3 regions of the Clostridium cochlearium genome follow, and region 3 is predicted to be linked to each of the others. Evidence: predicted binding sites of a transcription regulator. Region 3 holds the regulator's gene; each other region holds the start of a gene.
The links. Region 3 encodes NrdR, which represses ribonucleotide reductase genes. Its sites were predicted from a motif close to CACNANATNTNGTG; they were not measured.

Region 1 (7,275 bases), 410 kb from region 3:
TGCCTCATGAATCTCAGTTCTCTAGATTTAAATCTAACTTTATTCAACATATTCATAGTTTTTTCAATCATTTAGTTGATATTACTGAACCTATTTGTAAAAAACTTAATTCTGAGTTATCTAAAATAATAATTGCTGATACTACTTGTATTGAAGCTTATGTTAAAGAAAATAATCCTAAATATTTTGAATCTCTTTTAAATACTGGTAAAGTTGCTAAAAAGAAAAATTCAAATATAATTATTTTCTAGGTGATGCTGCTTATGATTGTGATGACAATTATAAATATCTAATTAAAGATTGCAACACAATACCTATTATTCCAATTAATCCTCGTAATTCTTCTGATTTACCACAGCCTAAGCGGCTTTACTGATAATGGAGTTCCCTTATGTCCGAAGGACTCTTCTCTTCCAATGAAATTTGATGGAGTTACAAGAGAAAAAGGACGTTCTATGCGAGTTAAATGGCTTTGCCCTAAATCTAAAAAAGTACGAATTAATGGTAAAACTAAGTATATACTTTCCTGTGAAAATCCATGTACATCTTCACCTTGTGGAAGAATATATCATCCAACCATCAATAAAGACTTTAGACTTAATTGTCCTCTTCCTCGAAATACAGAAAAATGGAATAACTTATATAAAATCAGAACTATTACTGAAAGAACCAACAATATTATTAAACACCCATTAGGTCTATCGACCTTAAAAATTAATAAGACGGATTCTTTAAAAGCTGAATTATTATTAGCAGGTATAACCCAATTAATTACTGTAATTATTAGCTATAAAATTAATAATAAAAATAAGATACTCTCAATAAAATCATTAATTGCTTAATCTATAGTTTGTTTTTTTAAAAATTTAATATTTATAATTTAAGGTGAGTATTTAATTTTTTAAATCATTAGTTTTGCAATCAACTAATTAACAAATTGTTTTAATACTTATGTTTACACATAGAGTATATTTAGTATATTTAATACGCCCGTCCCTATATTGTTCTAAATAAATATTTCTTCAAATATCTTAAAAATCATTTATTAATATGAATATTTTTAGTTTGTTGTGTTAAATATAGAAAATAAAGTTAATATTTTTTAATAAAGAGGTGTATTCTTATGGCCAGATCAGCTAGAAAAAAAAGTGATTTTTCTATATTTCATATAATTGTAAAAAGTATTAGTGACGTTCTGCTTTTTAAGTCTAATGATGATAAAAATTTTTATTTATCACTAATTAAACATTATCAATATGTATATAAATTTAAAGTATATTCTTATTGTTTAATGTCTAATCATGCACATTTTATAATTGATGTAAATGGCGCTGATATTTCTAAAATAATGCATTGTATAAACTTTAGATATGCCTTGTATTTTAATAAAAAGTACAAAAGGAAAGGACCACTTTTTTTAGATAGATTTAAAAGTAAAATAGTCCACAATGAGCAATATTTAATTAATCTTTCTGCATATATACATAAAAATCCTTTATCTATTAGTAAATATAGAAACTGTATTGAAAAATATACTTATTCCAGTTTATGTGTATTTCTGGGCTTCAAAAAAGATAAATTTGAAATTTTAGACGAAGATTTTATTATGCAGTTATTTAGTTCTGATGTAAAAAAAGCTAGAAAACAGTATCTGAAATTAGTTTTTATTATAGATGAAAATACTTTAAATAATCAAAATATAGAAAATGAAAAAGCTTCTTATAACAGCAATCGAAATATCATATCAAGAAGTTTTGATCCAGAACATATATTAGAATTCATCTCTGATGTTGTAAAGAAAAAAGAAAACCTTTTCAAAAATAATTGTAAAAATAAAAATGACATAGCTCTAACTATATTATTAATGCGCTGTCTTTGTGATTTTACATATGCAAAAATTTGTAAAGTTATTAATATATCAGAATACAAAGCTTGTAAATTATGTGATAATGCAGTAAATCTTTTAAAATTAAATCCTAATTTTAAAAATATAATTGAAGATTTTATATCTATTTATACACCTCTTGCCCAATAATATATAAATCTACATATTAATATAATCCTTCATTTTTTTACAAACAAAGGATTATTAAAGTTGCACAAAAATCTTTTTATCACTAATTATAACTTTTATACTTTTACTTAATATTTAAAAGTATTACGAATTTTTTAACTTAAATAGGGTGATTTTTTCTAACTCATTTACTAATATACTTTGAACTTTTTTTAATTCTTTATGTACCACACATCTTTCTGTATTGGTTGCATTACAAAAATCTTTATCTATTATACATCTATTTATTGATATAGAACCATCTATTGCTTCTATAACCTCCCTTAAATTTATATCCTTACTATATCTATTTAATGCATATCCACCATTAACTCCTCTATATGAACGTACTATTCCAGCTTGAATAAGCTTTCTTAATAACTTTAGTAAGAATCTTAAAGGAATTCTACCTCTTTCTGAAATAGTTTTAGCATCTAATTTTTCTCCTTCACCTTCTTTTGCTAATATTAAAAGTGCTCTTATTGCATAATCTGCTTCCTGTGTTATATTCATCCTCATCACCTTATATTAATTTTATTTTATCTTTAATAACAATATAATTTATGTTTATTTAAATAGTCTTTATGTCACCTCTTTTCTATTTATATGTTTATTGTATACTCTTTTACTCTTTATTATATCATTATTTTTATATAATACGTAACTATTACTTTCTTTGTTTTTGTTTTTACCCCTGTCCCTAAACTAATTTCTAACTAACTGCTTAATTAATTAATTTAAAATTACTATACATTTCTTATTTTATTGTAATATACTATATATTGTATAGAAAAACGTATCATTACACTATATATGCTATTCTAGACTAATTTAATTCAATTTTATAATATTTGTATATATTGTTTTTTTATAATATACTTATTAAGTATTCTTTAGATGAGGAGGAATTATTTTGGAACTATTAAATAATTTAGATTACACAGATTCTCTCAATAAAATAATTAGAAGAAAATTCACAAAAGAATTAGAAAAAAATAAAAATTTAACTGTTTTCGATCTTTTTAACTGGAAATCAGTAGATGTTTTTCTAAAAGATCATAAGACAGGAAAAGTTTTAGTAGATATGAAAGATCTTGAGTTTCCAGAACACTACTCGCAAAATTCATGTGACATAATAGCATCTAAATATTTTAGAAAAGCGGGCGTCCCTAATAAATATGGTTATGAAAACAGTATGAAAATGGTAGCACATAGAATGGTAAATTTTTGGGCTACTGCTTTATATAAACAAGGATTGCTAAAAACTAAAGAGGAAAAACAAATATTTTATGATGAAATGGTATATGCTTTATTAGCCCAAATGTATGCTCCAAACTCTCCACAATGGTTTAATACTGGATTATGTATGGAGTATGGAATCAAAGGAGGTCCTAATGGCACTTATTATTACGATGAAAACCTAAAACAAGTTGTAGAAAGCACAGATTCTTATTCTAGGACTCAAGCTTCTGCTTGCTTTATACTTTCTATAGAAGACAAACTTTTAGGTCCTCATTCTATTTCTGATCAATATGTTAATGAAACAAAATTATTTAAAGGAGGTTCGGGGACAGGGACTAATTTCTCCACCATCAGAGCAAAAGGCGAAAAACTTTCTGGTGGAGGAGTTTCTTCTGGACTTATGAGCTTTTTAAAAGGATTAGATAGAAATGCTGGAGCCATTAAATCCGGTGGAACTACTAGAAGAGCCGCTAAAATGGTTTGCTTAGATATAGATCATCCAGAAATATTAGATTTCATTACCTGGAAATCTCATGAAGAAGATAAAGTAAGAGCTCTTGGTAAAATGGGCTATGATATAGATATTGACGGAGAAGCTTATGAAACTGTTTCCGGTCAAAATAGCAATAACTCTGTACGATTTTCAGATTTTTTTATGAAAAAAGTTAAAAATTTAGCTGAAAAGTTAACCCCCGTCCCTGATGACGCTATAGAATTAACAGGTAGAGTAGATTCATCTGTAAATAAAAAAGTTAAAGTTAAAGACCTGTGGGATTCTTTTGCAACATCGGCTTGGATGTGTGCAGATCCAGCTCCTCAATTCTCTGATACTTTTAATGCATGGCACACTTGTCCTGCTGGAGAAGACGGAAACACTAATGCTAAACATAATAGAATTAACTCCACAAATCCTTGTGGTGAATATGCTTTTTTAGATGATAGTTCTTGCAATTTAGCCTCTATAAATATATACAAATTTTATGATGATGAACGAAAGAACATTGATTTAGAAAGTTATCTTCACGTTGTGGGCCTTGTTCAATTGGCTTTAGAGGCTTCTATATACTGGGGACAGTTTCCTACAAAAGATATTGCCAGAAAGACTTATATGTTTAGAGCAACAGGACTTGGAATAACAAATTTAGCTTCACTACTTATGGTATTAGGATATCCTTATGATTCCGAAAAAGCTAGAAATATTTCATCTTCTTTAGTTGGACTGTTAACTGGATATTCATACTATATATCCTCATTAATGGCTAAAGAAATAGGTGCTTTCGAAAAATTCTCTATAAATAAACCTTATATGCTAAGAGTAATTAAAAATCATGCTAGAGTAGCTGGAAGTATAACTAGTCCATACGAAGACTTAAACTACAATCCAATAAAAGTTGATCACAAATTATTAGAAAACATAGGTTTTTCTGAGTTAAGTAGTCTATTAAAAAAATCTTGGTTAAAAGCATTAGATAGCGGTGAAAAATATGGATATAGAAATGCCCAAGTATCAGTTATAGCTCCTACTGGCACTATTTCCTTTGCAATGGATTGTGCTGCTACTTCTATAGAACCATTTTTTAGTCATGTAGTTTACAAAAAATTATCTGGTGGCGGAATGATGACTGTAACTAATCCAGTTATAGAGCTTTCCTTAAAAAACCTTGGATATTCTGAAGAACAAATAAAAGATATTTTACAATACGTTTTAGAAAAAGAAGTAGTAGAAACTAAAGAAGGCTTTAAATACGAGAAGGTATTAGACGGTAAAATAGAGGGAGCTCCTCACTTAAAAAAGGAACATTACGCTATCTTTGACACTGCCAACAAATGTGGTAGTGGGAAACGATACATTGAACCTATGGGACATGTTAAAATGGTTGCAGCCCTAACGCCTCTAATATCCGGAGCTATTTCTAAAACCGTTAACTTACCTAATAATGCTACTGTAGAAGACTTCAAAAAAGTTATACTAACTTCTTGGGAATTAGGTATAAAAGGAATAACTCTTTATAGGGACGGGTGTAAAGCTAGCCAACCTTTAAACATAAGTTTATCTTCAGAAAAAGATTTTAAATTAGAAGATTTAAGCTATAAGAAACTTCTTGAAAAAGCAAAAGAACTTGAAAGAGAACTTCAAAGGGGCGTCCCTTATTCAAAACGTGAGAAAGCCATTGGTATAAGGAATGGTACTACTCATCCAGCTCAAATAAACGATGTTAAAATTTATACTACTGTGAACAGAAGACAAAATGGAGAAATATCAGAAATTTATATTACAACAGATAGAGAAGGTACTACTATAATGGGACTATTAAATTCCCTTTCTAAAGCTTTGTCTATTATGTTGCAATACCATGTCCCTCCTCAAGATATATCTAAAATGCTTAGGGGACAAAAATATGAACCTTATGGATTTGTTCAAAAACATCCATATATAAAATACGTATCTTCTATATCTGACCTTATTAGTAAAATAATTGATATAGAAGTTGGTGATTTCTCTAGATGTCAAGTAAAGCCTGAGAATTATGATTTAAACACCAACGCTCGTAATATTATCTTCAATACAAAAGACATTATTAAAGATCAGATTGCTACTAACTCACCTAACTATGCTAATGGTGAATCTAAGAATTCTAACAACAATAATAATGTATCTAACAATGATTTAAATTCAGATAATATGTATAGAACTGTTAAAGGTAATACTATAGCTGGTGAAAGACTTTATTGTTCTACTTGTCCTACTTGTTCTAGTACTAGAATGGTTAGAAATGGAACTTGCTTGGTTTGCCTAGATTGTGGCTCTACTACAGGATGTAGTTAAAAAATATTAAAATAATAAAGGTTCTTTATTATTAAATCATAAAGAACCTTTATTATTTTAATTTACTATGTACGTCAATCTATTTTTACTCTCTAATTGAAACTTTCTGCAATATTATCTGGAAGTAATATGAAATTTAAATTATTAAATTTATTGTTATGACTTATATTATCAGCTATATTCTTAGCCTCTTCAAGATTTCTGGCTTTGAATGTTAAGCTACCCCCGTCCCTATTATAAAATCCTCCGCCTATAAGATATTTATTTTCAGGAACTTGTCCATAAACGTCTTGATTACCATTTATTCTATAATATATTTTTATACAAAGCCTATTATTCATAAAAACTCCCCCTAATTATTTATCCTCTTTGTTTAAAATTGATCTCATTTAATTTTACTTTTTATATATTATATATTAAATAACATCTATTTATGTATAATTTATAAATTCTTTATTATGTTTTATATTATATCGAACATATGTTCGTATGTCAATATCTATATTATTTTGTATATATTTTTTTACATGAGGAATAATAAAAAAGAATTTTGGTTTTGTTTTTATTTTTATCTAAATAATATAAGGAGGTTTTCATAGTGGATATAAAAATTTTAGATGCTGGAAGCGCCAATTTTAAAAAATTAGAGGAAAACACAAAAAGAGCTTTACACGAATCAAATTTATCTGCTTCTATTGAAAGAATAACGGATTTGAATAGAATTATAAAATATGGTGATATACCTTCCCCTGTCCTAATTATAAATGATCATATAGTTTCCCATGGAAGAGTGCCTTCTACGGCTGAAATAAAAGTATATATTAATTAATATTAAAAAGAGATTAAAGTACTAAAATAATTTTATGATACTCTAATCTCTTGAATCTTATTTATCCAAATAATCTATAATAGCTCTCATATATGCAGGCAAATCCTTAGGTGTTCTAGATGTTATTAAATTTCTATCTACAACTACTTCATCATCTACATAATTGGCTCCAGCATTTTTCACATCGTCTATTATTGCATTTACACAAGTCATTTTATAATCCTTTATAACTCCTGCTGATATAAATACCCATCCTCCATGACATATAGTGGCTAGTAATTTATTTTCTTTTGCAAAATCTTCTACTAATTTTTTTACACTATC
Region 2 (7,275 bases), 780 kb from region 3:
TCAAGGTTTTGGAAGAATAGGGTGTTTTTTAGCAGGATGTTGTTATGGTAAACCTACGAAGTTACCAATAGGTATTACATTTACAAATTCACCCTTTGCTCCATCAAATATCCATCTTCATCCTACTCAAATTTATTCATCTATATTTGATTTTTTGTTAGCGTTTTTCTTGCTTTGGTATAGTAAAAAGGACAAAAAACCGGGAAGAGTATTTTCATTATATGTGATTTTATATGGTGTAGGTAGAATTATAGTTGAGTTTTTTAGAGGAGATCCAAGGGGGAATGTATTTATTTTATCTACCTCTCAATTTATAAGTTTATTTACTATTATTATAGGAGTATTTATATTTAATGTAGATAAATTTAAAAAAGAATAATAAATTTAAATAGATCTGGAGGAAAAAGTATTGTTTAGATTTCATAAACATAAGAAAAAAAATTATTTTATTCTTTTTATAGTTTTTAGTATAGTTTTTTCTGGTTGTTCTACTTTGGATAAACTAAAATTATCTTTTAATATGAAAAATAATGATTTTGAATATATAAAAGAAAACAAAATAAACAAAATTATAATACAAAATACTAGGGATCCAGGATATAGATTTATAGTTACAGATAAAAGAGCTATAAAGGATTTGTATGACATACTTTCTAAAGCTAAAGAAGTTGATGAGAAATCAGAATTGAAACCAGATTACATATTTGAAATGCATGAGTCACATGATAAGATTCATAAATTTCAGTATATCGTAGGATTAGATAAAAAAAATGGTGGAAATTTATATGGAGATGGAAAAGTATACATAGTATCTAAAAGAATAGATAATGATATAATAAAAAGTTTTTGGGATGTAAGAATTCCTAAAGACTTTACAAATATATATTACGACTCTATATTAGAAATTCTTGATAATTATTTAAAAGATAATGGAGAAACTAGTAAAACTATAGGAATAAATTTAGAAGATGACATCGAAGTTAAAAAGTTTATTTTATCTAAGGATTTAGAAGAATTTAAAAATAGACTAAAGAAATATAAAGGAGTATACTTAGTAGAAGAGGATGATTCTAAATATGACGTAGTAATGACTTTAAAAACTCAAGGCTATAGAAGATTATTATATAAGTCCAGTGCTACATTTCATGATAGAATAGATAAAAATGACAAGAAGTATTATCTTAAAGCAGAATATGAAAATAGAGCATGGCATGTAGAGTGTTCTAATAAAAAGCCTGAGAAGTTTTAATGGAAACTAAGGAGGAATTTTTATGAGTAATTGTGATAGTTGTCCAAGTAAAGGTAAATGTGATAGTAATGAAGCATCATGTTCTAAAATAGTACCTAAATACGGTAATATAAAACACATAATTGGTGTTATAAGTGGTAAAGGTGGAGTAGGTAAATCTACAGTTACAGGAATTCTTGCTACAAAGCTAAAAAAAGCAGGATATAAAGTTGGGGTATTAGATGCAGATATAACAGGACCATCAATGCCTAGATTTTTTGGAATAAATGAAGAAAGAGCATATGCTTTAGAAGGAAGAACTGGAGAAGAAATTAAATTTTTACCAGTAGAAACATCATCAGGTATAAAGGTTATGTCTCTTAATCTATTAACTGAACATGAAGAAGAACCAGTTATATGGAGAGGTCCAGTTATTACAGGAGTACTTACTCAAATGTATACAGATACAGAATGGGGAGAACTTGATTATCTTCTTATAGATATGCCACCAGGAACAGGAGACGTAGCACTTACAATCATGCAAAGTATACCTGTAGAAGGAATGGTAGTTGTTTCAACAGCTCAAGATATGGTTTCTATGATAGTTAAAAAAGTAATTATAATGGCAAAAAAAATGAATATAAATGTTTTAGGTGTAGTAGAAAATATGTCTTATGTAAGATGTAGTTGTGGAGAAAAAATAAATTTATTTAGTAGAAAAACTGCTGAAGAACAAGCTAAATATTTAGAAGTACCTTTAATAGCAGAACTTCCTGTAAATTTAGACTTAACAGAAAGTATGGAGAAAGGTAATGTGGAAGATTATATTACAGCCTGTGCAGAATATGAGGAGCTATTAGAAGGATTTATGAATCAGATAAAATAACAAGCAAAAAGTTGGTAAATAATATTTGCCAACTTTTTATTTATCTAAATATAGTTATAAATAAATAAAACAAGGTAAAAATAATAAAGATAATATTTATTAAGGAGGAATACAAATGAAAGCATATGTAGATAAAGAAACTTGTATAGGATGTGGATTATGTCCTTCAGTGGCTCCAGAAGTATTTGAAATGGATGACGATGGTAAAGCTAAAACAATAACAGAAGAAGTCCCAGATGGATCAGAGGAGCTTTCTAAAGAAGCGGAAGCTAGCTGCCCAACATCTGCTATTTCTGTAGAAGAGTAGAAAACTTAAAGGTGCCTTTAAAAGAAGGCACCTTTAATATGTTATAAAACTTTATAATAAGACTTTTTATTTATAATTTTATATATATTTTCAATAGGTAAAACATATATTATCACAATACATATAAGAGCATTTACAGATAAAAAAGATCCATTATATATTAGTGAATATAAGTAAGAAGACATAGATTCAGGTGCTGTACTTCCCCAGAATACTACTCCTGCAATAAAGTGAAAAACAAATCTTCCCAATATAGCCATTATAGTTCCTAAAATTTTGTTGTTTTTAAAATATCCAGCTAATCCAAGAGCCATAAAAGGTAATGGATAGTCAAATAAAACTTGAAGTGGATGAAGTATATATGGACCTAATATTAATTTTATAAGGCCATATAAAAATCCAGTTAGAAAACCTACTTCAGGACCGTATAAAAGAGCCATTAATATAATAGGAACCATTGCTCCAAGTGTAACTGAACCTCCATTTGGAAGCTTTGTTAGCTTAAACATATCTAGAATAGTAGCTAAAGCCAATGCTAGTCCTATGCTACAAATTAATGCTGGAGTTAATTTTATTTTTTTAGATTTTAATAAAATTATTACTACTAACATTAGACCTAGTAGTGTTAATATGGAATTAGGATTACTAACTATTTCTAATAAGTTTTCTCCTAAAGATAATAAATTCATTTAAATAATACCTCCTGTTTGTGCATGAGGGGTAAATAAAAAGCATTCCAATTAAGGAATGCTAATAATAATATTCTATATCTATAAAAGGCTTTCCTACGCTGGAATTATCCAGTTCAGGTACAAGGGTTAATGAATAAGAAATCCATTTCTCAGCTTTTATAGCACCCCTAGCACTACATTATTAAATTTTATAAGTTTATTATATTATATATATTTAATTATTGCAAATATGTTGAATTAATTTACAGCAAATACATAAACTTATATTTATAAAAGGTCAACTTTAACATAAGTGCAAAAGAAAGAGATTGAAAAGATAAATTATATATTAAACACATTTACTTCATATAATATGGAATTTTATAAGTTGATTTTATGACATTCACATAGTATAATGACCAAAGTATATACAATATATTGTAGTTAGGAGGAAATGTGTATGCTATATGTTGTAAAGAGAGATGGCAGAAGAGTTTCTTTTAATGCCATAAAAATAGCTAATGCAATTAAGAGAGCTTCTGAGGAAATAGGGTTTGAATTAAAAGAAAGTGAATATATGAATTTAACTCAAAATGTAGTAGAACAAATAGAAAAGTTAAATAAAGATGAGATATCAGTTGAAGAAATTCAAAATTTAGTTGAAAGTATTTTAATGGAGAACAGTTATAAAAATATAGGGAGAGCCTATGCTAATTACAGACAGGAAAGAACTAGAATAAGAGAAATAAAATCAGATTTAATGGAAGCTATAGAGAAGATAGGGGTTGAAACAGACAGAGATAATGCTAATGTTGGAAATAATTTTTCTTCAAAATTATTAAGAATAGCTAGTGAATCTAATAAGTGGTATAACTTAGCTGCTATGCCTAAACATTTAGCTAAGGCTCATGAAAATGGAGATATATATTATCATGATTTAGATAGTTATAATTTAACAGTGAATTGTTTGCACATACCAACTAAAGAAGTTTTATCAAAAGGATTTAATACAGGGTATGGATTTATAAGACCTCCTAAAAGAATAGAGTCTGCTTGCGAATTATCATGTATATTATTACAATCAACTCAAAATGATATGTTTGGTGGGCAATCTCATCCAGATTTTGATAATGATATGGGTTACTTTGTTGAATTTACAAGAAAAGAAATAAAAGAAGAATTAAGAGAAGTTGGATTAGAAGAAGAAAAGATTGAAGAGCTATGTGAAAAAAAATTAAGGAAAAGTATTAGTCAGGCAATGCAGGGCATAGTATATAATCTGAATACTATGCATTCAAGAGCGGGTTCACAAGTTCCTTTTAGTTCAATAAATATAGGGATACCAATGTCAGAAGATGCTGCATTAGTTTGTGAATTATTTTTAATAGAGTATGAAAAAGGATTAGGGAAAGGTGAACAACCGATATTTCCTAATATAATATTTAGAGTAAAAGATGGAGTGAATAAGAGACCATCAGATCCATATTATTATTTATTTAAATTAGCCTGTAAAGTTGCTAGTAAGAGGATGAATCCTACTTTTATGAACATTGATGCAGATTTTAATTTAGAATATTATAATAAAGGATATTTACCTGCTACTATGGGATGTAGAACTAGAGTACAATCTAATGTAAATGGAGAACCAGATGTTAAAGGAAGAGGTAATATAGCACCAACTACAATTAATTTACCAAGGATAGCTATTATATCTAAAAAAGATATAAATAAGTTTTTTGCTTTATTAGATAATAGATTAGAAATGGCAAAAGAAGCATTATTACATAGGTATGGTGTTTTAAAAAGATTAAGAGTTAAAGATTTACCTTTTGTTGCAGGACAAAATCTAATGAAAGGATCAGAAAATTTACAGCCAGAGGACAGTATAGAACCTATTTTAAAACAAGGTACTTGGGGTATAGGATTCATAGGATTAGCTGAAACTCTTAAAGCTTTAATAGGAGAGCATCATGGTGAATCAGAAAATGCTAGAGAATTAGGAATAAAAATCATAAAACATATAAGAGACTTTACCGATAAGACTACAAAAGAAACAAAGTTGAATTGGTCTTGCTATGCTACTCCAGCAGAGGGGTTAAGTGGGAAATTTATAGTACAAGATAAAAAAATATTTGGTGAAATTAAAGGGGTAACAGATAAGGACTATTATACAAACAGTTTTCATATACCAGTTGGATATCCAATATCAATAAAAGAAAAAATAGATATAGAAGCGCCATATCACTCAATTTGTAATGGAGGACATATTTCTTACATCGAGTTAGATGATTATCCAACAGAAGATGTAATAATGGATATAATAAATTATGCTTATAGCAATACTAATATTAATTATTTAGGGATAAACTTTCATATAAAGTATTGTAAAAACTGTGGTACTTATATAGATAATCACGAATCAAGTTGTTTTAAATGTGGAAGCAAAAATATACAAGGCATATCTAGGGTTACAGGATATTTAAGTTTAGATGAAAGATTTGGAGTTGGAAAGGTAGCAGAAAGAAAGGATAGATTATCACATACTAATGGAAAAGTTTTTTATGAGGAGAGATAGAAAATGAACTATCTTCAAGTGGCAGGTTTTTTAGATAATTCCTTAGCTAATGGTGAAGGACTTAGATCTGTATTATTTTTATCAGGTTGTAAGCATGAATGTAAGGGGTGTCATAATCTTGCTATGCAAGACTTTGAATATGGTGATAGGATATGCATAGATGATATAATTAAAAGAATAAGAAAGAATATACCTATAATAAGAGGGGTTACCTTTTCTGGCGGAGAACCATTAGAACAAGCAGAAAATTTAGCTGAATTAGCTTTAATGATAAAAAAAGATGACCTTAATATATGGTGTTATACAGGATATGAATTTGAATATATACTTAGCAATATGGATAAAATAAATGGATGGAAAATTTTAATTGAAAATATAGATATATTAGTAGATGGTACTTTTCAACAAGATAAGATTGAACCTAATCTAAAGTATAAGGGTTCATATAATCAAAGGATAATAGATGTGAAAAAAAGTCTCTTGGCTAAAAAAGTTATAATATATCCTATATAAAGTTGAATAAAGATATATTGATAGATATAATTAAATTAATTAAAACATTCATATTGGGGTGAAATAATGAAAAATTTAGATGGAATAGAAGTTTGTGAATGCTGTACCATTCATGAAGATTGTGTAGAGTGCGTGAGAAGAAATATGTTAGATGAAGAAACTTTTATGAAGTTATCAGATTTATTTAAGGTTTTAGGAGATTATACTAGAATAAGAATAATATATGCCTTATTTAATAAAGAACTTTGTGTTTGTGATATTGCAGAAGTATTAAATATGAGTCAATCTTCTATTTCTCATCAATTGAGAACTTTAAAAGCGGCTAGATTAGTTAAGTTTAGAAGAGAAGGGAAAACTGTTTTTTATTCTTTAGACGATGAACATATAAGAAAATTATTTAATGCTGGATTAGAGCATGTTAAGCATAATTAAAATAAGTTAAGAGATAGAAAAATGAAACTCTTGACATAATTAAAATCTTTTGTTACAATATTTTTAAAAGATAATAACATACGTTCTTATATTTGTATATAAGTCGGTAAAAACTGAAACTTATATATATAAATGTAAAGAAGCCGGATTTTTGTTAAATAAGACAATAATCTGGCTTTATTTTTTGAGGAGGTTGATATTTATGATTACAAAGGACAGTGCCATTGGAGTCTTAGATTCAGGAGTAGGTGGACTTACAACAGTAAAGGAACTTCAAGAATTATTACCAAATGAAAACATATATTATTTTGGTGATAACAAAAATGTTCCATATGGGAATAAGACAGAAGAAGAGATTATAAAACTTACTAGAAAAATGATAGAGTTTTTAATATCTGAAAATGTTAAAGTTATAGCTGTTGCCTGTAACACAATTTCAACTATTATAGATGAAATAAGTAGGGATTATGATGTAAAGATAATAAAAGTAATAGATCCTATAGTAAATAATATAAAAAATATTCAGAAAAGAGATAAAGTTGGGCTAATTGCAACTAATTTTACTGTAAGCACTAAGTACTATGATAAAATGCTAGGAGATGTAAAGGTTATCGGGAAAGGATGTTCAGAACTTGCAGCTATAGTAGATAGTGGAGAAATAAA
Region 3 (7,275 bases):
AGGTTAAATTAAAATATGGAAAAATTAATCTTCAAAAAGAAGAAGATTTTAAAATAAAAATTAATGCAAGTTATGACAACGCTATAGAAATTAGTTATAATATATTAAATGAAATAATAAGTTCCAGAGTAGAAGAATTACTTTATTTAGTAAAAAATAAGCTAATAAAGAATAGACAAATGGAAAGTATATCAAATGTAGTTATTGTAGGAGGAGGTATAGCATTACTAAAAGGAGTTAATGAACTTGGTAAAAGAATAATAGGAAAACCTACTAGAATAGGAACACCAGAATATATAGGGACGGTTAGTCCATTATATTCTTCAGCTGTTGGAGTAGTAGAAGATGTTTTAAACACCTTAGAATTTAATCCAATAGACGAAAAAGATATAGAAATAAATAGGAAAAGAGAAAAATATCAAAGAGAAGAAGAAGAAGTTTTCTATGAAGAAGAAAAACATGGATTTATGTCAAAGATAAAAGAGTTTTTTATAGACTTTTTCTAATAAGGAGGTATTATAGTGCTAGATTTTGATGTAGATGAAAAGCAATTTGCTCAGATAAAGGTTATAGGATGTGGTGGCGGCGGAAACAATGCCGTAAATAGAATGATTGAAGAAGGATTAAAAAATGTTGAATTTATTGCAGTAAATACAGATAAGCAAGCTTTGATGCTCTCGCAAGCATCTCAAAAGATACAAATAGGAGACAAGCTAACTAAAGGATTGGGGGCTGGTGCAAACCCTGAAATTGGACAAAAAGCTGCTGAAGAAAGCAGTGAAGAAATAGCTCAAGCTATAAAAGGTGCAGATATGGTATTTATAACTGCTGGTATGGGAGGAGGAACTGGTACAGGAGCTGCCCCTGTTATTGCAGAAATAGCAAAATCCATGGAAATATTAACTGTAGGAGTAGTAACTAAACCATTCCCTTTTGAAGGAAGAAAAAGAATGCTTCATGCTGAAATGGGAGTACAAAATTTAAAAGATAGTGTGGACACACTTGTAACAATACCAAATGAAAGATTACTTAGTATAGTAGATAAAAAGACCACTTTAATGGAATCCTTTAAATTGGCAGATGATGTTTTAAGACAAGGTGTACAAGGTATATCCGACTTAATAACAATCCCTGGTCTTGTAAACTTAGACTTTGCAGATGTAAAGACTATTATGACAGATAGGGGTCTAGCTCATATGGGTGTAGGAAGAGGTAGCGGAGACAATAGGGCACAAGAAGCTGCTAAACAAGCTATATCTAGTCCTCTTTTAGAAACTTCCATTGTAGGAGCAACTGGAGTATTGCTTAATATAACAGGTGGATCAGATCTTGGTTTGCTTGAAATAAATGAGGCTGCAGAAGTAGTTCAGCAAGCTGCTGATCCAGATGCAAATATTATATTTGGAGCTGTTATAGATGAAAATTTAAAAGATGAAATAAGAATTACAGTAATAGCCACAGGTTTTGAAAAGGATTATACAAAAGAATCAAAAGAAAATTTTTTAGAAACAGGAAATACTAAAAATAAAGAAGGAATGTCTTCAGAAGTAGCGGCATCTAAAGAGGAATATGACACTTATAGTGAAAATGATTTGGAAATACCTACTTTTTTAAGGAGACAAAGAAGATAATAAACATAAAAAATCTGATCTAATTAGAAAAAGATCAGATTTTTTTATGTTTATTATCAAAATAAGAAGAATAAAAAGAAGAAATCTATACCAAAAAATAACAAAATTTTAAAATATTAAGATATATAATAGTAAACAGGGGGGATTTAAATGCATATATACCTTGATATTTTATTTCTTGAAAACTTTATTGTAAATAGATTTCTTCTTTCTTTAACAGCGCGGACCGTTAGAGAAAAAGTAAATTCTATTTTTTTAAGTTTATCTTCAGTAATGGGGAGTTTATATCTTTTATTTATATTAATAGGTAAAAAAACTTATGCAAATAATATTTTTATTAAAACTCTAATTGCTTTTTGTATGGTTTTTATAATTTTTAGAAAAAAAAATATAGTTTTTAAAATAAAAACTACTTTTATTTTTATTTTATACTCAATATTATTGGCAGGAATATGTATTTTTATGCAAATCGCTAATGGCAATGGATTTAAAAGCAATATGGTAATTGTAAATTTTCCATATAAAAAACTTTTAATGGGAATAATGCTACTTTATTTTGTATTAGAAAGAGTAGTTAGCTTTATAAGAAATAGAGTTGTTGTAGACAAGCTTATCTATAAAATGGATATAGTTTTAAAGGATTCTAGAAAAAGTATAAATGCGTTTTTGGATACAGGAAATGAGTTAATTGAGCCTGCAACAAATTTGCCAGTTATCGTTGTAGAAAAAGACATATTCGAAGAAAAGGAAATAGAAGATTATGACATTATGTACATTCCTTTTTCTGTAGTAAATGGGGAAGGGGGAATGCTTCAGGCAATAAAGCCTGAAATGGTATCAATATATAAAGAAAAAGAAATAGAAAAAAAGGAAGTATTAATAGCCTTTTCAGAGAAAAAATTAAGTGATTGTGGAGACTATAATGCATTGCTATCAAGAAAAAGCTTTTTTTAATGAACAGCAACTATTCACTGTTTACTATTAGTTATTCACTACAAAATATTGGAGGATGATGTTATGTTTAAATTAAAAGTATTTCTAAATAAAATATTATCTAAGTTAAAAATATTTGCAAGAAATATATACTATATAGGTGGCAGTGACGTATTACCTCCACCTTTGACAAGAGAGGAAGAAAAAAACTTAGTAGAAAAACTTAACTATGGTGATGAAAGTATAAGATCAATATTAATAGAAAGAAATTTAAGACTTGTAGTTTATATTGCAAGAAAGTTTGAAAATACTGGTATAGGTATTGAAGATTTGGTATCAGTAGGAACTATAGGTTTAATTAAAGCTGTGAATACATTTGACCCTAGTAAAAAAATAAAGTTAGCTACTTATGCTTCAAGGTGTATTGAAAATGAAATACTTATGTATCTTAGAAGAAATAATAAGATAAAATCTGAAATATCTTTTTATGAACCATTAAATGTAGATTGGGATGGCAACGAATTATTGCTTTCAGATATATTAGGAACGGATAATGATATTGTTTATGATTATATAGAAGAAGAAGTAGACAAGGAATTACTTTTAATAGCCATGGATAAACTAAATAACAGAGAAAAACAGATAGTTAATTTAAGATTTGGTTTGGGTGGAAAAACTGAAAAAACTCAAAAGGAAGTTGCGGATATGTTAGGAATATCTCAATCCTATATATCTAGGCTAGAAAAGCGAATAATTAAAAGACTTAAAAAGGAAATAAATAAAATGATATAATTTTATTATGTATAAAAGTTAGCTCCTAAGGAAATAATTATAATGCAATTATATTAAAGGGGCTGATTTTACTTATGATAATAAATAAGGTAGAAATATGCGGAGTAAATACGTCAAAATTGCCAGTATTAAAAGGAAAAGAAATGAAAGAGTTACTAATAAAAACTCAACAAGGAGATTTAAAGGCAAGAGAGAGATTTATAAAATGTAATTTACGACTTGTTTTAAGTGTTATACAAAGATTTAATAATAGAGGAGAAAATCCAGATGATCTTTTTCAAGTAGGATGTATAGGTCTTATTAAAGCTATAGATAACTTTGATTTAAGTCACAATGTTAGATTTTCAACATATGCAGTACCTATGATAATAGGAGAAATAAGGAGATATTTAAGAGATAATAATTCCATAAGAGTTAGTAGATCCTTGAGGGATATAGCATATAAAGCTTTGCAAGTTCGAGATAAATTAATAGCTAAAAACAATAAGGAACCTACTATAAGTGAAATATCAAAAGAATTAGATATACCTAGAGAGGAGGTAGTTTTTGCTTTAGATGCTATCCAAGATCCACTATCTTTATTTGAACCAGTATATCAAGATGGAGGGGATTCTATATATGTTATGGATCAAATAAGTGATACCAAAAATTTAGATGATAGTTGGATAGAAAATATAGCTATAAAAGAAGCTATGAAAAATTTAAATAAAAGAGAAAAACTAATATTAAATTTAAGGTTTTTTAATGGAAGAACTCAAATGGAAGTTGCAGATGAAATAGGTATATCTCAAGCGCAGGTTTCTAGATTAGAAAAAACTGCTCTTAAAAATATGAGAAAATTTGTTTGAAAAGTATATTTTTTTAATTAATAAATGATTAGAAAGGCTCTTCTTTACTTTTGTAGAAGAGCTTTAATTTTATTAAAGGAGTGCTTATTTTTATAGTTTTGAGTATAAATTTTTATAAAATCTATATAAATATAATAATGAATTTAAAATACTAGAGGTGATTATGTGGAATATACTTTTTATTCTTTAAATAGTATAAAAACTATGGAGGTTGTGGAAATAAATTCAGGAACTAGACTTGGATTTATAAAAGATTTTAAAGTTGATACTGAAAACTATAAAATAACATCAATATTAATGCCTAATGAAAAGATATCTATTTTTGGAAAGAATAATGATATAGAAATACCCTGGTATAGAATAAAAAAAATAGGGGTAGATGTAATACTAGTAGATGCAGAAGATATATTTGAAGGGCAAATTCAGTAGAATTAAGGGGAAAAATGTGTATAATATAATTAGACAAATACACATGTAAAGGTGGGATAGTATAGTATGAAATGTCCATATTGTTCATACAACGAAAGTAAAGTAGTAGATTCTCGATCAACAGAAGATAATATGTCCATAAGAAGAAGAAGAGAATGTTTGGAATGTGGTAAGAGATATACCACCTATGAGAAAATAGAAAGTGTTCCTATATTGGTTATTAAGAAAAATTTAAATAGAGAATATTTTGATAGAGATAAAATAGTTAATGGAATAATAAAGGCTTGTCAAAAAAGACCAGTATCAAGGCATCAAATTGAAGAAATAGTAGATGAAGTAGAGAAAAAAATTAATAATTCTATGATAACTGAAGTAAACTCAAAATATATAGGAGAACTCATTATGGAAAAATTAAAGGAAGTAGATGAAGTATCCTATGTAAGATTTGCTTCTGTATATAGGCAGTTCAAAGACATAGATACCTTTATGGAAGAGATAAAAAAACTTAGAAACCAGTAATTTTTATAGAGGACAATTTTTAATGAACAACTAACAATGAATAATGAACAATTTAGGAGGATTTTCTTCATTGCGTCAGAAAATCCTTAATAATTATTCATTAATCAACGGCCCATTGGCTTGCGACACAGTCGCTAGATTAATAGTAAATAATTAAAATAAATAACCATGGAGGGTATAATATGTTAGAAGATAGTATTTTAATAGTGGATGATGAAGAGCATATTAGAGAGCTTATTAGATATAATTTAGAAAAACAAGGTTATAAAATTTTTTGTGCTGAAAATGGAAAAGAAGCTTTAGAAACAGCTAAAGACAAAAAGCCTACATTAATTTTATTAGATGTTATGTTACCTAAAATGGATGGATATGATGTATGCAAAGAAATAAGGAGAGATACTTCTATATCTACTACACCAATTATAATGATAACTGCTAAAGGTGAAGAATTGGACAAAGTACTGGGATTAGAACTTGGTGCAGATGATTATATAACAAAACCTTTTTCTATTAGGGAACTAATTGCTAGAATAAAAGCTGTGCTGAGAAGAACCGTATTACAAAATACCGAGGAACCCTTTAAATTTGAGGATTTGAAAATGGATTTTGAAAAACATGAAGTAGTAAAAGATGGAGAAAAGGTTGATTTAACTCTTAAAGAATTTCAACTGTTAGAGATACTTATTAAAAATAAGGGACGGGTACTAACTAGAGAATACTTATTAGATAAGATATGGGGATATGAATACATAGGAGAAACTAGGACAGTAGATGTACATATAAGACATCTAAGGCAAAAAATAGAGAAAGATGATAAAAACCCTAAGTATATAGAAACTATTAGAGGAGTTGGATATAGGTTTAATTTAAACATAAATTAAAGGTGATTAAATGAAAAAAAGATTAATGAGACATATGCTAGTTACGCTAACTTTCAGCATGATTTTTGTTATTACTTTTTTTGCTGTTATAACAAATTATAGATATATGGAAAATAGTAAGGCTAATTTAAAGGTAAATAATGAAATTGTATCAAAAATGTTAGAGTCCAATGACATAAAAAATAAAAATGACATTATACCCTATATATTTGGTAATAGTGATATAAGAATAACTTGTCTAGACCAAAATGATAAATTAATATTTGATTCGCAACTAGAAAAACAGCAGGGAGAGTTTTATGGGAAACGAGATGAAATAATAGAAGCCAGAAAAAATGGAGAAGCACTTAAAATTAGATATAGCGAAAGTAAAAACAAGAATACTATATATTTTGCTAAAGTTTTAAAAAGTGGAATTATTCTTAGAACTTCTACAAACCTCAATGATATTAGCATTGTACAGGGAAAATACTCTATATATTATTTAATTATAATCATACTTTCTAGTATGGGGGCTTTTATCTTTGCATCTAAACTATCTTCAAGTATTGTTAAACCTATAAAAAAATTAGAATTTATAACTTCTAGGATAGCAGCAGGAGAATTAGACAGAAGAGTAAATATAAAATCTAAGGATGAGATAGGTCAGTTAAGTAATACTTTTAACAATATGGCAGATAAACTTCAATATACAATAAATGATAGTATAGAAAAACAAAATAAGCTAGAAGCTATATTAAAAAGTATGGATAATGGAGTAATTGCAGTAGATAAAGATTTTAGAATTATAATGATAAATCCCTATGCTAAAGAAATTTTTGATATAGAAGAAGATATTATTGGTGAAAACCTACTTGATAGAATAAAAAGTTATGAATTAAAGGATATATTTAAACAAGATAATATAGAAGAATATAGAGAAGTGAAAATATTTTATCCTAAAGAAAAAGACTTAAGAATAAAAACTACGGACATAAAGATAGGAAAACAATTAATAGGTACGGTAGCAGTAGTACAAGATGTTACAGAAATAAAAAAATTAGAAAATATGAGATCACAGTTTGTAGCAAATGTTACTCACGAGTTAAAAACACCATTAACATCTATAAGAGGGTTTGCGGAAACTTTAAAATATGTAGAGGATAAAGAAACTAAAGATAAATTTTTAAATATAATAAATGATGAAGCAGACAGGCTTACAAGACTTATAAATGATATACTAGCGCTTTCAGATATAGAAAA

Region 1: the regulator NrdR is predicted to act here: its motif matches at 2,827-2,840, upstream of CKV72_RS02260 (vitamin B12-dependent ribonucleotide reductase).
Region 2: the regulator NrdR is predicted to act here: its motif matches at 3,522-3,535, upstream of CKV72_RS00545 (anaerobic ribonucleoside triphosphate reductase).

Annotation. Positions count from the first base shown of each region.
Region 1 covers NZ_LT906477.1:466,351-473,625, reverse strand. The annotation lists gene CKV72_RS12350 (transposase) at 1-251, shown strand, start outside; gene CKV72_RS12345 (hypothetical protein) at 417-842, shown strand; gene CKV72_RS02270 (transposase) at 1,124-2,035, shown strand; gene CKV72_RS02265 (Rrf2 family transcriptional regulator) at 2,159-2,566, opposite strand; gene CKV72_RS02260 (vitamin B12-dependent ribonucleotide reductase) at 2,967-6,122, shown strand; gene CKV72_RS02255 (hypothetical protein) at 6,215-6,463, opposite strand; gene CKV72_RS02250 (thioredoxin family protein) at 6,721-6,951, shown strand; gene CKV72_RS02245 (type 1 glutamine amidotransferase domain-containing protein) at 7,009-7,275, opposite strand, start outside.
Region 2 covers NZ_LT906477.1:99,025-106,299, forward strand. The annotation lists gene CKV72_RS00520 (prolipoprotein diacylglyceryl transferase) at 1-379, shown strand, start outside; gene CKV72_RS00525 (YhfM domain-containing protein) at 410-1,249, shown strand; gene CKV72_RS00530 (Mrp/NBP35 family ATP-binding protein) at 1,272-2,114, shown strand; gene CKV72_RS00535 (ferredoxin) at 2,230-2,421, shown strand; gene thiT (energy-coupled thiamine transporter ThiT) at 2,463-3,110, opposite strand; TPP riboswitch at 3,187-3,292, opposite strand; gene CKV72_RS00545 (anaerobic ribonucleoside triphosphate reductase) at 3,553-5,667, shown strand; gene nrdG (anaerobic ribonucleoside-triphosphate reductase activating protein) at 5,671-6,180, shown strand; gene CKV72_RS00555 (ArsR/SmtB family transcription factor) at 6,247-6,612, shown strand; gene murI (glutamate racemase) at 6,815-7,275, shown strand, end outside.
Region 3 covers NZ_LT906477.1:878,827-886,101, forward strand. The annotation lists gene ftsA (cell division protein FtsA) at 1-506, shown strand, start outside; gene ftsZ (cell division protein FtsZ) at 522-1,631, shown strand; gene spoIIGA (sigma-E processing peptidase SpoIIGA) at 1,782-2,585, shown strand; gene sigE (RNA polymerase sporulation sigma factor SigE) at 2,649-3,356, shown strand; gene sigG (RNA polymerase sporulation sigma factor SigG) at 3,431-4,204, shown strand; gene CKV72_RS04300 (YlmC/YmxH family sporulation protein) at 4,409-4,633, shown strand; gene nrdR (transcriptional regulator NrdR) at 4,700-5,152, shown strand; gene CKV72_RS04310 (response regulator) at 5,335-6,033, shown strand; gene pnpS (two-component system histidine kinase PnpS) at 6,044-7,275, shown strand, end outside.